Regions from separate parts of the Microbulbifer sp. TB1203 genome, predicted to be linked through region 1. Evidence: predicted binding sites of a transcription regulator. Region 1 holds the regulator's gene; the other holds the start of a gene.
What was found. Region 1 encodes sigma-54, which starts transcription at its own class of promoters, with help from an activator protein. Its sites were predicted from a motif close to TGGCACANNNNTTGCNNT; they were not measured.
Positions count from the first base shown of each region.

Region 2: a site for sigma-54 is predicted at 3,572-3,589, ahead of galU (UTP--glucose-1-phosphate uridylyltransferase GalU). Genes of this name have one in related genera too.

Region 1 is NZ_CP116899.1:257,355-265,047, reverse strand. Features, by position in the region: gene lptC (LPS export ABC transporter periplasmic protein LptC) at 1-215, shown strand, start outside; gene lptA (lipopolysaccharide transport periplasmic protein LptA) at 202-744, shown strand; gene lptB (LPS export ABC transporter ATP-binding protein) at 793-1,518, shown strand; gene PP263_RS01035 (RNA polymerase factor sigma-54) at 1,687-3,132, shown strand; gene hpf (ribosome hibernation-promoting factor, HPF/YfiA family) at 3,366-3,656, shown strand; gene ptsN (PTS IIA-like nitrogen regulatory protein PtsN) at 3,660-4,121, shown strand; gene rapZ (RNase adapter RapZ) at 4,226-5,086, shown strand; gene PP263_RS01015 (HPr family phosphocarrier protein) at 5,105-5,374, shown strand; gene mgtE (magnesium transporter) at 5,553-6,920, shown strand; gene yjgA (ribosome biogenesis factor YjgA) at 6,998-7,510, shown strand; gene PP263_RS01000 (hypothetical protein) at 7,541-7,693, opposite strand, start outside.
Region 2 is NZ_CP116899.1:2,929,678-2,937,370, forward strand. Features, by position in the region: gene PP263_RS12240 (polyprenyl synthetase family protein) at 131-1,093, shown strand; gene PP263_RS12245 (phosphomannomutase) at 1,302-2,651, opposite strand; gene galU (UTP--glucose-1-phosphate uridylyltransferase GalU) at 2,653-3,501, opposite strand; gene fabA (3-hydroxyacyl-[acyl-carrier-protein] dehydratase FabA) at 3,738-4,262, shown strand; gene fabB (beta-ketoacyl-ACP synthase I) at 4,358-5,581, shown strand; gene PP263_RS12265 (sugar nucleotide-binding protein) at 5,920-6,750, opposite strand; gene ssb (single-stranded DNA-binding protein) at 6,764-7,318, opposite strand; gene PP263_RS12275 (MFS transporter) at 7,446-7,693, opposite strand, start outside.

The DNA of each region.
Region 1 (7,693 bases):
ATGTAAAAATCGATGAATTGCCGAAGCCCGGCGGTGTCCAATTGCGCACCCAGAGCATCACCATTGAGCCCCGCAAGGAATACGCCGAAACGGACAAAGTTGTTACCATTACCTCCGGTCCCAACCGCACCCAGGGCAAAGGCCTGCGCGCCTACCTGAATGAAGACCGGGTGGAGATCCTCTCAGAGGTAGAAAGCATCTATGAAACCAAATAAGTTCCTGCGGCCGCTCGCAGCCATCTCCGCACTGATCCTGATCGCGCAGGCCATAGCCCTGCCAGGCGATCGCGACCAGCCGATCAAAGTGGACGCAAAACACTTCGAAGGCGATCGCAGCAAAAACCTGTTTGTATACAGCGGCAACGTCGTGATAACCCAAGGCTCACTGCAGATTCGCGCCGACCGGGTGGAAGTCCACGGCAACGCCGAGGGGGAAATCAACCGCGTGATCGCCACCGGCAAACCGGCCCACTTCCAGCAACAGGTCCAGCAGAGCCAGAATCCGGTCAAGGCCCGCGCCGCACGCATCGAGTACACCGTCAGCTCCGACGAACTGCACCTCTCCGGCGATGCCCACGTGGACCGCGACGGCAACACCCTCACCGCCGAGCGCATCGACTACGACCTGACCAGCGAGCAGATGCAGGCCCGGGGCCAGTCCGGCGACGGGCGGGTGGAAATGATCTGGAAGCCGGAAAAGAAAAAGACCGAACAGCAGCCGGCAACCGGCGACGAAAACCAGTAGCAAGCAGCCCGCCGGATCAAGGGCTGCCGGATCAACCGGAATTAAAATATGCCAACGCTGAAAGCGTTACATCTCGCCAAGCAGTACAAGAAACGCAAAGTTGTCCAGGACGTTTCCGTCAGTGTCAGCAGCGGCCAGGTGGTCGGCCTGCTCGGCCCCAACGGCGCCGGCAAAACCACCTGCTTCTACATGATTGCCGGCCTGGTGCAGGCGGACGCCGGCCAGGTACTGATCGACGACGAGGACATCACCCGCCTGTCCATGCACGGCCGCGCGCGCAAGGGTATCGGTTACCTGCCTCAGGAGGCCTCGGTATTCCGTCGCCTCACAGTGCGCGACAATATCCTCGCCATTCTGGAGACCCGCAAGGATCTGTCCCGTGCCGAACGCCTGCAACAGACCCAGGAACTGCTGAAGGAATTCAACATCACCCACATCGAGGGCAGCCTGGGCATGGCGCTGTCCGGCGGCGAGCGCCGCCGGGTGGAGATAGCCCGCGCCCTGGCCACAGACCCGGACTTTGTGCTGCTGGACGAGCCCTTCGCCGGCGTAGACCCGATTTCAGTCAACGATATCAAGCAGATCATCCGCCACCTGCGGGACAGGGACATTGGCGTACTGATTACCGATCACAATGTGCGCGAGACCCTGGATATCTGCGAGACCGCTTATATCGTCAGCGAGGGACACATCATCGCCGCCGGCACCCCGGCGGAAGTGCTCGCCAACCAGCAGGTGCGCGAGGTCTACCTGGGGCACGAGTTCACCATCTAGCCGGCCCGCCCGGGCGAACACGAAGGTTCGCCCCTATAGTCCTACCATTCATCGCCTACCCCCAAAACCCGGCACAGTTTTTGCTTGCAAGCCGCGCCGCAGAGGGTTAGTCTGCAACATCCTGAATTTTCAGATGATTCATCCGCCGGATGCCTTGCAGTTTCCTCTATGAAGCAGTCCCTTCAAATAAAACTCGGCACTCAGCTGACCATGACGCCCCAGCTGCAGCAGGCTATCCGCCTGCTACAGCTCTCCACCCTGGACCTGCAACAGGAAATCCAGTCGGCGCTGGATAGCAACCCGCTGCTGGAGACCGAGGGCGAGGAGCCCGCAGAGACAGCCAGGGAGCAGAACACCCAGGAGCAACAGGCCGACAGCGGCGCCGCCAACGGAACCGAACAGGCGGCTGACAGCGACTGGAGCCACGACATCCCCGACGACCTGCCGGTGGACACCCGCTGGGACGACATCTACAGCGGCGGCAGCTACAGCGGAGGTGAGGGTGACGACCTGGCCCTGGAGCAGCGCAATTCGGTGCCGGACAGCCTGCACAGCCACCTGTTGTGGCAACTCAACCTCACCCCCCTGTCCGAACAGGACAAACTGATCGGTGAGACCCTGATCGATGCCATCGCCCCAAGCGGCTTTCTCGAGTCCCTCCCGGCGGAACTGGCCCCGGCCCTGAACGCCGAGGAAGACGAAGTCGTCGCAGTACTCAAGATCATCCAGCAGTTCGAACCCGCTGGCTGCGGTGCCCGCGACCTCCGCGAATGCCTGTTGTTACAGTTGCAGCAGCTGCCTGCTGACACCCCCTGGCTGGAGCAGGCACAGATCGTGGTAGGCAGCTACCTGGACCTGCTGGGCAAGCGCGATTTCCGCCAGTTGAGTCGCCGCACACGCCTGAGCGAGGCACAGCTGGGCGAGGTGGTGCGCCTGATCCAGACCCTGAACCCCCACCCCGGGGAGGCTTTCGGCGGCGAGGAGACCCAATATGTGGTGCCGGATATCATCGTCAGCCGCAAACAGCAGCGCTGGCTGGTGGAACTGAACCCGGAGACCACCCCAAAACTGCGCATCAACGGCGACTACGCCGCACTGATCAAGCGCGCCGACAATTCCAGTGACAACAACTTCCTGCGCGACCACCTGCAGGAGGCGCGCTGGTTCCTGAAGAGCCTGCAGAGCCGCAACGAGACACTGCTCAAAGTGGCCTCAAGTATCGTGGACAAGCAGCAGGGCTTTTTCGAGCGGGGCCCGGAAGCGATGAAACCCATGGTGCTGGCGGACATAGCCGAAACCATCGGTATGCACGAGTCCACCATCTCCCGGGTCACCACCCAGAAATACATGCTCACCCCCCGCGGCGTGTTCGAACTCAAGTACTTCTTTTCCAGCCATGTGAGCACCGACTCCGGTGAAGACGCCTCCTCCACCGCCATCCGCGCCATGATCCGCAAGCTGATCGACTCCGAGGAAGCCCGCAAACCCCTATCCGACAACAAGATCACCCAGGAACTGGACCACCAGGGTATCAAGGTGGCCCGGCGCACCGTGGCCAAATACCGGGAATCCATGGGCATCCCCTCCTCCAGCGAACGCAAGCGACTGGTCTGAGAGACCACTCGCAATCTCCCGGCAAGGTTTTACAGACCGATGGCGGCCCTTCCGGTCACAAATCTTCGACCCATATCGATATCCCGGTCAGGTTTTGCAGGCACCCAATTCCACCCAGCCCGCAACCAACGCCCAAACTTTGAGTGTATCCTTCCATTCTGGCTAACTTCCTAGTAGGGTTGCGGCCCAGACGGGAGCGGCCGGCAAGCGACGCACTCGATGAGGAGAAGTCCATGCAGATCAACATCAGTGGCCACCACGTGGAATTGACCGACCCCATCCGCGACTACTGCCATAGCAAACTGGAAAAACTCTCCCGGCACTACGACAACATTACCAATGCCCAGGTAATCCTATCGGTTGAAAAACTGACCCAGAAGGCCGAGGCCAGGGTGCATATGAACGGACACGATCTCTGTGCCACCTCCGAAGACGAGGACCTGTACGCAGCCATCGACGCCCTCTCCGACAAGCTGGACCGCCAGCTCAAGAAACACAAAGAGAAGTTGCAGAACCACCGATAAGCTATGACATTGGAAGCCCTACTCTCTCCCCGCCTGAGTCTTTGCCACCTGGCGGGGAGCAGCAAAAAGAAATTGCTGCTAAATATTGCCCAGGCCATCGCCGAAGAAAATCCACAACTGGATGCCGACACTATTTTCAACCAGCTCCTCGCCCGCGAGCGCCTCGGCTCCACCGGCATCGGCGAGGGGGTAGCCATCCCCCACTGCCGCCTGCCCGGCTGTGAGCGCCCCATCGGCGTGCTCTGCACCACCGAGCCGGCGATTGATTTCGATGCCGTCGACCGCCAGCCGGTGGACCTGCTGTTCGCGCTGCTGGTACCGGAGGACGCCGAGCAGGAACACCTGGAAACCCTGGCGGAAATCGCCGCCCTGTTCTCCGACAGCCGGGTGCGGGAAAAGCTGCGCCAGGCCCAGACCAGCGATGAGCTCTACGCCCTGGCCATCGACAGCGCCGCCGCAGCTTAGAAAACAGACAACAGAAGTCAGAGGGCAGAAAGGAAAATGACTTTACCCAGCGATCATTCGAATTTATTTTCTGTCTTCCTTCCTCTGGCTACTGACCTCTGAATATGCGCTTAGTGATTATCAGCGGCCGTTCCGGCTCCGGTAAAAGCTCCGCCCTGCAACTGCTGGAAGACGTCGGCTTCAACTGCATCGACAACCTGCCAGCCAGCCTGCTGCCAGAACTGGTGCGGCGGGTGCGCGAGCAGCCCCCGGTGGATAACCCCAGGCTGGCACTGGGCATCGATGCGCGCAACCTGTGGCAGGATGTACAGCAGGCCCCGCGGGTCATCGAGGAATTACGCGAAAGCGGCGTGCAGTGCGATGTTATCTACCTGGACGCCCGCTCACCGGTGCTGGTGCAACGCTTCAGCGAAACCCGGCGCAAACATCCCCTCAGCGACAACCGCACCCACCTGCTGGAAGCCCTCAACCGGGAAAAGGAATTGCTCGCCCCGCTGGCGGCCATAGCGGACCTGGTAATCGACACCAGCAGCCTCAGCCTGCACCAGCTGCGCGACCTGGTAAAAACCCGGGTGGTGGGCGAGGAATCGCCGGGCATGGCGATCCTGTTCCAGTCCTTCGGCTACAAGCACGGCGTGCCGGTGGACGCCGACCTGGTGTTCGACCTGCGCTGCCTGCCAAACCCCTACTGGATCGCGGAGCTGCGCCACAAAACGGGCCGCGACCCGGAAGTGATCGAATTCCTGCGCGCGCAGCCGGAAACCGGGGATATGGAGCGGGATATCGGCCAGTTCCTGCAACGCTGGCTGCCTTCCTACCAGCAGAGCAATCGCAGCTACACCTGTATCGCTGTGGGCTGCACCGGCGGTCGCCATCGCTCCGTGTATATGGTGGAACAGCTGGCGAAGGCCTTCTCCAGCCAGTTCGATAATGTGCAGGTCCGCCACCGCGAACAATCGCAGTAACCCACGTCGAAACAACCCATGCAGAAAAGCCAGATCACCATCATCAACAAGCTGGGCCTGCACGCCCGCGCCGCCAGCAAGTTCGCGCAGACCGCCGCGCGCTTCTCCTCCGACATAAAAGTGCACTGTCGGGGTAAGTGCGTGGACGGCAAGAGCGTGATGGCGCTGATGCTGTTGGCCGCCGGCAAGGACTGTGAGCTGGGACTGGAGGTCGAGGGCTGCGATGAGGAGGCCGCGCTCAGCGCCATCAGCGAGCTGGTGGCAGACCGTTTCGGCGAAGCGGAGTGAAAGGTAATGCGGAATGATGAATGCGGAATGCGGAATAGGGGCCAGCTGCCCGCTGTAGGAACGGCCGCCGGCCGCGATCACACGCCCAGCATCCACCGATCACGGCCACCGGCCTCTGTTGCGGCACGGACCACCATTCCGCATTCATCATTCCGCATTCCGCATTAAAGGAGCCTCCGTGCCCAACCCTCCCCCGGCTGAGATCCAGTTCCGCGCACAGAACCAGTTGAGCGAGCTGTTCGCTGCCCTCGACAGCGGCACCGGGCGCGAAGTCCGGCGCATGCTGGGCACTCTCACGCCACAGAGCATCGCCCAGTTGCTGGAGAGTTCACCGCCGCGGATCCGCCAGGTGATCTGGGAACTGATCGATAAGGAGGTCGAGGGCGAGGTCCTGCAGGAACTCAGCGACGAGGTACAGAGCCAGATCCTCGCCACCCTGGACACCGAGGAAATGGTGGCGCTGATGGAGGGGCTGCACGCCGACGATATCGCCGACATATTGCAGCAGCTTCCGGAGCGGGTGATGGCGGAAGTGCTCTCCGCCATGAGCGAGCGCGACCGCCAGCGGGTGGAGCGGGTACTCCCCTACGGCGAGGAGACCGCCGGCGGCCTGATGGACACGGACACCATATCCGTGCGCCCCAACCTCACCCTCGACGTGGTGCTGCGCTACCTGCGCCGCCACGAGCAGCTGCCGGAATCCACCGACAACCTGTTCGTGGTCAACCGCAAGGACCAGTACATCGGCCTGCTGCCGCTGGCAAAACTGCTCACCACCGACCCCTCGGTCACAGTGCGCGAGGTGATGAACACCGACGTGGAGCCGATACCGGCGGACCTCGCCGATAGCGAGGTCGCGCGTCTGTTCGAGAAGTACGACTGGATTACCGCGCCGGTGGTAGACCAAGACAACCGTCTACTGGGTCGCATCACCATCGACGACGTGGTGGATGTGATCCGTGAGGATGCCGATCACTCCTTGATGAGCCTTGCCGGCCTGGACGAGGAGGAGGACACCTTCGCGCCTATAAGACGCACCGCGCGGCGTCGCGCGGTCTGGCTGGGCATCAACCTGCTCACCGCCCTGCTCGCTTCCTGGGTGATCAGCCTGTTCCAGGGGACACTCGACAAGGTGGTGGCGCTGGCAGTGCTGATGCCCATCGTCGCCAGCATGGGCGGCGTGGCCGGCAGCCAGACCCTCACCGTGGTGATTCGCGGCATGGCCCTCGGGCAGATAGGCCGCAGCAACCTGAACTGGCTGCTCTCCCGCGAGCTGGGTTCCGGCGCCCTCAATGCCCTGCTCTGGTCGATGGTGATGGGCCTGGTGGCAGGTCTGTGGTTCGGCGATGCCAGGATTGCCCTGATCATCCTCGCGGCAATGATCATCAACCTGATTACCGCGGCCCTGGCCGGCGCCATATTGCCGGTGGTACTGCGCGCCATGCGCATAGACCCGGCCCTGGCCGGCGGCGTGGCGCTCACCACTGTCACCGATGTGGTGGGCTTTATGTCCTTTCTCGGTCTGGCGGCCTGGTACTACGGTTAACTGAAGAATGACGCAGGGTGCGCCGCGCGCGTACCCGAGACAAACGGTGCGCGCGGCGCACCTACGGGAAAAACAGAATGCACGAATACGACGATTTCGAAGAAGAACAGCCGAAAAGCAAAACCCGGGTAAAAAAGGAAATGCACCAGTTGCAGGACCTGGGCAAACAGCTCACCGAGCTGGGGGCGGCACAGCTGGCGGAGGTGCCGCTGGACCAGGATCTGCGCGAGGCGATCAATACCCTCCACCGCATCAAATCCAACGAGGCCCGCCGGCGTCAGCTGCAGTATATCGGCAAACTGATGCGCGGCGCCGACAGCGAGGCGATCGAGGCGGTGCTGGCCAGGTTCAGGGAGCGGGACCAACAGTATGTCCGTTTCGACAAGATGGCCGAAGACTGGCGCAAGCGCCTTCTGGACGGGGACAAGGCGGCGCAAAGCGAGTTTTTCGATCGCTATCCGCAGGCGGACCACCAACAGTTGCGCCAGTTGATCCGCGACTCGAACCGGGAAATCAAAACCGGCAAACCGCCGGCCAACCAGCGCAAGTTGTTTCGCTTCCTGCGCGACTTGTTTATGCAGGAATCGTAGGGGCGAATTCCGTTTGCCCCTACGCGCCGATCACCCGCCGCTGGTCTCCGCCTGCCACTCGAACAGGTTCATCTCGATAAAGAAGAAGGCCACCAGCCATAGAAAGGCGTCCCAGAAATCCAGGAAGCTGCCGTTTACCCCCCAGTAGACGGCGCACAGCAGCAGGGTGAAATACAACAGACC
Region 2 (7,693 bases), 2.7 Mb from region 1:
GCGGGCCGAAAGAGCCCGGTTACAGCGGGGCGCAGATTCTAATCAATTCGCCGGATTGATACAATAGCCGCCCTTCGCCACTCCGGAGCCACCGGGCAGGCCTCTACAAAGCAGTATAAGGAATCAATGCATGTTGCCTTTCCACCGGGTCGCCGCCGAGGATTTTGCCGCGGTCAACCAGCTGATTATCGACCAACTGCACTCGGACGTCCCCCTGGTGGAAAACATCGGTCACTACCTGGTAGAGGCCGGCGGCAAGCGGCTGCGGCCGCTGCTGGTACTGCTCTGCAGCCGCGCCACCGGCTACCGGGACCGCGACCACATCAGCCTGGCGGCGATCATCGAGTTTATCCACACCGCCACCCTGCTGCACGACGATGTGGTGGACGTCTCGGAGATGCGCCGCGGCCGCCTCACCGCCAATGCCAAGTGGGGCAACGCGCCCAGCGTACTGGTGGGGGACTTCCTCTATTCCCGCGCCTTCCAGATGATGGTGGCACTGAAGGATATGGACATCATGGCCATTCTCTCGGACACCACCAACACCATCGCCGAGGGAGAGGTGCAGCAGCTGGTCAACGCCGGCGACCCGGAGGTGGGCGAAGACAACTACCTGACCGTGATTCACAAGAAGACCGGTGCGCTGTTCGAGGCCGCCTGTGAAACCGCCGCTGTGCTGTCCGGCTGCACAGGGGAGGAACGCACATCACTCAAGCTCTACGGCCGCCACCTGGGCCTGGCCTTCCAACTGGTGGACGACGCACTGGATTATCGCGGCGACCCTTCGGCCCTGGGCAAAAATGTGGGCGATGACCTGGCTGAAGGTAAACCCACACTGCCGCTGATCTATACCATGGCCAACGGCAGCCCAGTGCAGGCGGCGCTGGTGCGCGAGGCGATCGAGCAGCGCAGCGGGGCCCGGCTGGCAGAGATTGTCGAGGCAATCGAGAGTTGCGGCGCGATAGATTACACCCTGGAACAGGCGCGGACGGCAGTGGGTAAGGCCCGGGAGCATCTGGCGTTTCTGCCGGAGGGGGAGCATAAGACCGCACTGCAGCAACTGGCCAGTTTTGCGGTGGAAAGAAGCGCATAGGTCCCGGGACCGCGGAGCTTTTTAAGTGGCTGAAGGCTCCCGCTCCGCATCTTCACTTTAGCGGGCCTGCGGCCCGCGTGCGGAGCTGGAGCTCCGCGGTCCCAGGGCGACGCGGCCGTAGGAGCCCACTGGCAGGCGAAGGGCTACGGAGCTCCGCTCCTGTTCGCCTGCAAGCAGGCCCCTACATGAATCCCGAGTCCCGACAAGATTATCCGCGGATCAGATTCAGCAGCTCCTCGGTCTTCTCGCGCATCAACAGCTCGTTTCCGCGGGATTCCACATTCAAGCGCACCACCGGCTCGGTGTTTGACATGCGCAGGTTGAAGCGCCAATCGGCAAAGGCGACGCTGAGGCCGTCCACATGCTCGACGCTCTCGGCGCCGGGACCGTATTTTTCCTCCGCCGCCTTCAGCAGCCCCACCGGGTCTTCCACCGTGGAGTTGATTTCACCGGAACAGGGGAAGGCGGCCATACGCTCACCCACCAACTGGGACAAGGGCATGCCGCTGCGGCTGACCAGCTCCGCCACCAACAGCCAGGGGATCATACCGCTGTCGCAATAGGCGAAGTCCCGGAAGTAGTGGTGCGCGCTCATCTCACCGCCGTAGATGGCGTCCTCCATACGCATGCGCTCCTTGATAAAGGCGTGCCCGCTCTTGCTCTCTATCGGCACGCCGCCGGCGGATTCGACGATATCCCGGGTGTTCCACACCAGGCGCGGGTCGTGCACTACCTTGGCGCCAGGCTGCTTGGCCAGGAAGGCCGCCGCCAGCAAGCCGACCACGTAATAACCCTCGATAAAGGAGCCGCTCTCATCGAAAAAGAAGCAGCGGTCGAAGTCACCGTCCCAGGCAATGCCGAAGTCGGCGCCGCTCGCACACACCGCCTGCGCGGTGGCAGCGCGGTTTTCCGGCAGCAGCGGGTTGGGAATACCGTTGGGGAAGCTGCCGTCCGGCTGGTGATACACGCGCACAAACTCGAACGGCAGGTGCGGGGCCAGGGCGTCCACCACCATGCCGGCGCCGCCGTTGCCGGCATTGACCACCAACTTGAGCGGCTTCAACTGGGCGACGTCCACGTAGCCGAGCAGGTGTTTGACGAAATCCGCGCGGTGTTCGTAACGCTGCAGTTCGCCGCGCTTCTCCACCGGGCCGAAGTCGTTTTCCTCCGCCAATCGCTTGATGTCCAGCAGGCCGGTGTCGGCGCTGATCGGGCGGCTGCCGGCGCGCACGAACTTCATGCCGTTGTAGTCCATCGGGTTGTGGCTGGCGGTCACGCAGATGCCGCCGTCAAGGTCCTTGTGGAAGGTCGAGAAGTAGACCTCCTCGGTGCCGCATTGCCCGATATGGAACACATCGGCGCCGGCGTCGCGCAAGCCCTCGACCAGGGCGTCGGTGAGTTCGCCACTGGTGAGGCGGATATCGTGCCCCACCACCACACGGCGGGCGCCCAGAAACTGGGTGAAGGCGCGGCCCACGCGGTAGGCGATATCGGTGTTCAGTTCGTCGGGCACACGACCGCGCAGGTCGTAGGCCTTGAAACAGGTCAGCTCAGTCACTTTACTTCTTCTCCAGCTCGGCCTGCTCCGGCAGGTAGACATTTTCGTAGACGTAGTTGGTGGCCTCGATAAAGCCGTCCACGGAGCCGCAGTCGAAGCGGCGCCCCTTGAAGCGATAGGCAAGAACGCAGCCGCGCTGGGCCTGGGCCAGCAGGGCGTCGGTGATCTGCACCTCGCCGTTCTTTCCCGGGGGGGTCTCGCGGATCAGCTCGAAGATATCCGGGGTGAGAATATAGCGGCCGATAATGGCCATGTTGCTGGGTGCATCTTCCGCCGCCGGCTTCTCCACCATGTCGGTGACCTGATAGAGGCCCGGTTTTATCTCGTTGCCGGCAATGACACCGAACTTATGGATCTGCTCCTGTGGAACCTCTTCCACCGCGACGATGCTGCAGCGGAACTGTTTGTAGAGTTGGACCATCTGCCCCAGCACGCCCAGTTCGCCGTTCAGGCACAGATCGTCCGCCAGCACCACGGCGAAGGGTTCGTCGCCCACCAGGCGCTGCCCCTGCAGGATGGCATCACCCAGGCCGCGCATCTCCCCCTGGCGGGTATAGGAGAAGCTGGCGCTGTCGATCACCTTGCGCACACAGTCCAGGTAGCGTTCCTTTCCGGTGCCGGCGATCTGGTGTTCCAGTTCGAAATTGGTGTCGAAGTGATCCTCGATGGCGCGTTTGCCACGCCCGGTGACGAAGCCGATCTCGGTCAATCCGGCTTCGATGGCCTCCTCCACGCCGTACTGTACCAGTGGCTTATTTACCAGCGGCAGCATCTCCTTGGGCATGGCCTTGGTGACCGGCAGGAACCGGGTGCCGTAGCCGGCAACCGGAAACAGACATTTCTTTAGCATTCCTAACCCCGATAGTTTCTTTCAGCGCTTCCCCGCGCGTGTGCAACTTATCATAAAATCCCAGCAACGAGCAGCAAGGCCCATGCCAGCCAGCCGGCTGGCGTGATTCGTGCTTCTGTCACCGGTCACAAAAACACTTATGACTGACTGGACAAGCTATTCTCAGTCTTTAGAATGCCCTGCTCTTACAAAAACGCCCACTCTTTATTGCCCAGATACCCAACAACGGGAACAAAATGAGTAATTTCGTTCAAAAAAGCAGCTATAGCCGTGAAGAGCTGCTGGCCTGCTCTCAAGGCGAGATGTTCGGCCCCGGCAACGCCCAGCTGCCCGCCCCCGATATGCTGATGCTCGACCGCATCACCCATATCTCCAAGGAAGGCGGCGCCTACGGCAAGGGCGAACTGGTCGCGGAACTGGATATTCACCCGGACCTGTGGTTCTTCGAATGCCACTTCCCCGGCGATCCGGTGATGCCCGGCTGCCTGGGTCTGGACGCCATGTGGCAGCTGCTGGGCTACTTCCTGGCCTGGAAGGGCAACCCTGGCCGCGGCCGCGCCCTGGGTTGCGGCGAGGTGAAATTCACCGGCCAGATTCTGCCGACCAATAAGAAGGTCACCTACCATATTCAAATGAGCCGGCTGGTGGAACGCAAGCTGGTCATGGGTATCGGCGATGGCTCGGTATCGGTGGACGGTCGCGAGATCTACACAGCCAAGGACCTGCGGGTCGGCCTGTTTACCCGCACTGACAACTTTTAATCCGCGGCCGCGAGGTCGCGGACACAGGTTTAAGTCCGCTGCGAACCACAAGAATAACAGCGTTACACTGTCGTAAAGTTTTACTGGAGATCACTATGCGCCGGGTTGCTATCACCGGAATGGGCATCACTTCCTGCATCGGCACCGACACTGAAGCGGTCACCGCCGCATTAAAGGCGGGCCGCAGCGGCATCCGCTTCCAGGAGGAATACCGGGAACTTGGCCTGCGCAGCCAGGTGGGCGGCGAAGTGGATATCGACTTCAAGGAGCATATCGACCGCAAGCACCTGCGTTTTATGGGCGACTCTGCCGCCTACGCGTATGTCGCTATGCAGGAGGCGATCCGCATGGCGGGACTGGAGGAGAGCGATATCTCCAACCCGCGCACCGGCATAGTGATGGGCTCGGGCGGCACCTCCACCGCCGCCATTATCGAGGCGGCGCAGATACTCAAGGAGAAAGGCGTGCGCCGCGTGGGCGCCTACCGGGTACCCCAGGTGATGGGCAGCACCGTGTCCGCATGCCTGGCCACCCCCTTCAAGATCAAGGGGGTCAACTACAGCATCTCCTCCGCCTGCTCCACCAGTGCCCACTGCATCGGTAACGGCGCCGAGCTGATCCAGATGGGCAAGCAGGATATCGTTTTCGCCGGTGGCGGCGAGGAGCTGGCCTGGAGTCTCACCCATCTGTTCGATGCCATGGGTGCCCTGTCCACCAAGTACAACGACGAGCCCACCAAGGCCTCGCGCCCCTATGACGTGGACCGGGACGGCTTCGTGATCGCCGGCGGCGGCGGCTGCGTGGTGCTGGAGGAACTGGAGCATGCAAAAGCCCGCGGCGCTACCATCTACGCCGAACTGACCGGCTACGGCGCCACTTCCGACGGCTACGATATGGTGGCCCCCAGCGGCGAGGGCGCGGTGCGCTGTATGCAGCAGGCGCTGGCGGGCATGGACGGCAAGGGTCTGGAGGGCCCGGTGGACTATATCAACACTCACGGCACCTCCACCCCGGTGGGCGATGTGGCGGAACTCAGGGCCATGCGCGAAGTTTTCGGCGACAAGGTACCGGCCTTCTCCTCCACCAAATCCCTTACCGGTCACTCCCTGGGCGCTGCCGGCGTGCAGGAGGCCATCTACTGCCTGCTGATGATGCAGAACGACTTTCTCACTGCCTCTGCCAATGTGGAGCACAGAGACGAAGCGGCAGAGGGAATGGACCTGGTAACAGAGCTGCGTAGTCAGAAGGTCAAGCGCGCCATGTCCAACAGCTTCGGCTTTGGCGGCACCAATGCCTGCCTGATTTTCGACAAGGCCTGATTGTTTAAGGCCTGAACGTTTACCTGTAGGAGCGGCGGGGCGGCCATCCGCCCATGGCCGCGATCGATGGCCGGGGCAACCCGAAGCTCTGATCGCGGCCATGGGCCGCTCCTACATGGGCCGGTGAAGCCAAAACCCTCGATGCGAAGGTCCTGATACCGGTGGTTTTTTGCGGGACAGTGACTCGGGCCATCCATGGCTCGGAGCGCCGAACCGCTCGCCCTTCGGGCGCCTTCGGCGTCCAAAACAGCAATCCTGCCGTTTTGTCTGCGAGAGGGGCCGAAGGGCCGCCACGGAATTAACTTTGGTCCAGGCAAAGGGGAAAACAAGGCTCCCCCTTATGCCTCGGCCTCCAGCTTTTCCAACCACAGCTCCACCTGCCGGGTGAGTCCCTGGCGCCAGCTGCGCTGCTGAATACCGAAAACGTCCCGCAATTTATTACAGGCCAGCACTGCGCTGCGATCCTCTGCGGCGGGCAGCGCGCTCAGCTGTGGCGAGAGGTCCTCGTCGTAGAAGGATTGCGCGCGCTCCACCACTTCATGGGCAAACTCCAGTGCGGTGCAGCTGTCGGCGGCGCCGTAGTGGTAGACACCGGAGGTCGGGGCGCCGCTGGCCAGTTGCTGGACCACCGCCACCGCCACCCGGGCCATATCCGCCACTGTCACCGGGCTGCCGCGACTGCGGTCGTCCAGGGCGATCGGCTGGTGCGCCACCAGGCCGCGCAGCACCCGCCCGAGCAACGCATCTTCGCTGCGGTCAAGCATCCAACCGAAGCGCAGCACGCTCACATTGTCGCGTCCCTCCAGGGCATGTTCGCACTCCAGCCATTGGCGCCCGGCCTCGGTGGCCGGCGCAGGCTCGTCCTCCTCGTCGTAGCGCTTTCGCGCCCCGCCGGCAAAAACCTGGTAGGAGGAAAGGTGCAGAATCGGGTTGCGGGATTTTTGCGCCAGCGCGCGGCATGCCCACAGGGCCGCGGCCATGCCCTTGCCCCCGGCGCAGCAGGAGGCGTTGATTACCAGCGCGCCGGGGCGCAGTTGGTCCAGTTGGTCCGGAGTCAGCAGTTGCACACGAAAGCCAGCGCGCTGCAGGCGTTTCTGCAGTGCGCTGTCGATATCGTTGCCGGCGCCGATAACGGCGACCGATTCCGGTGTATAGCCGGTGTCTGGCACGGCGGGCGGATTCTCAGAAAGGAATGTCGTCGTCGAAACTGTTGTCGAAGCCACCGCTCGCCGGCGCCTGCTGGCTCGGCGGCTGCTGGCTTGATGGCTGGGACGGCGCCATGGAGGAAGGTGCGGAGCGGCCCTGGTTGCCAGGACCATAGGGGTCGGACTGGCCGCCCTGCGGCTGGTAGCCCTGGTCGTATCCGCCGCCGCCCTGGGAATAGCCACCCTGGTCCCCGCGGCTGTCCAGCATCTGCATTTCGCTGGCGACGATTTCTGTGGTGTAGCGGTCCTGGCCGGAGTTCTTGTCCTGCCACTTGCGGGTACGCAACGAGCCCTCGATGTACACTTTGCTGCCCTTGCGCAGGTATTCGCCGGCGATCTCCGCCAGGCGGTTGAAGAACACCACCCGGTGCCACTCGGTGCGTTCCTGCTGCTGGCCGGTCTGCTTGTCCTTCCAGGTCTCGGACGTCGCCAGATTCACATTGGTCACTGCGCCGCCGCTGGGCATGTAGCGGGTTTCCGGGTCTGCGCCCAGATTGCCAATCAGAATGACTTTGTTGATACCCCTGGCCATGGCCCTCTCCTCTCGATAAGCCCGGATCTTTTCCGGAAATTTACAATTGTGAACATTTCAGCGGTCGCCGCCTTGCGGCAACCAGTGTATTTTTATCCAGCAGCATACAACAGCCACAACCGCCCTGTCAGGCGGCTTTCGGCGCACGGGCGTCCAACCGCCACCAGAGTGCGGCCCACATCAGGACCACCGCAATCCCCAACTGCGCTACCGCACCGGCACCGCCGAGACCATACAGCCAGCCACCCAGGCTGCCGCCGGAAAAGGCACCAAGAAATTGCACCGTGGCGTACAACCCGGTCGCGGCGCCGCGAGCCTCCGCCGGCGCCACCCGGGTGAGCTGCGCCGGCATCAGGGCCTCCAGCAGGTTGAAGG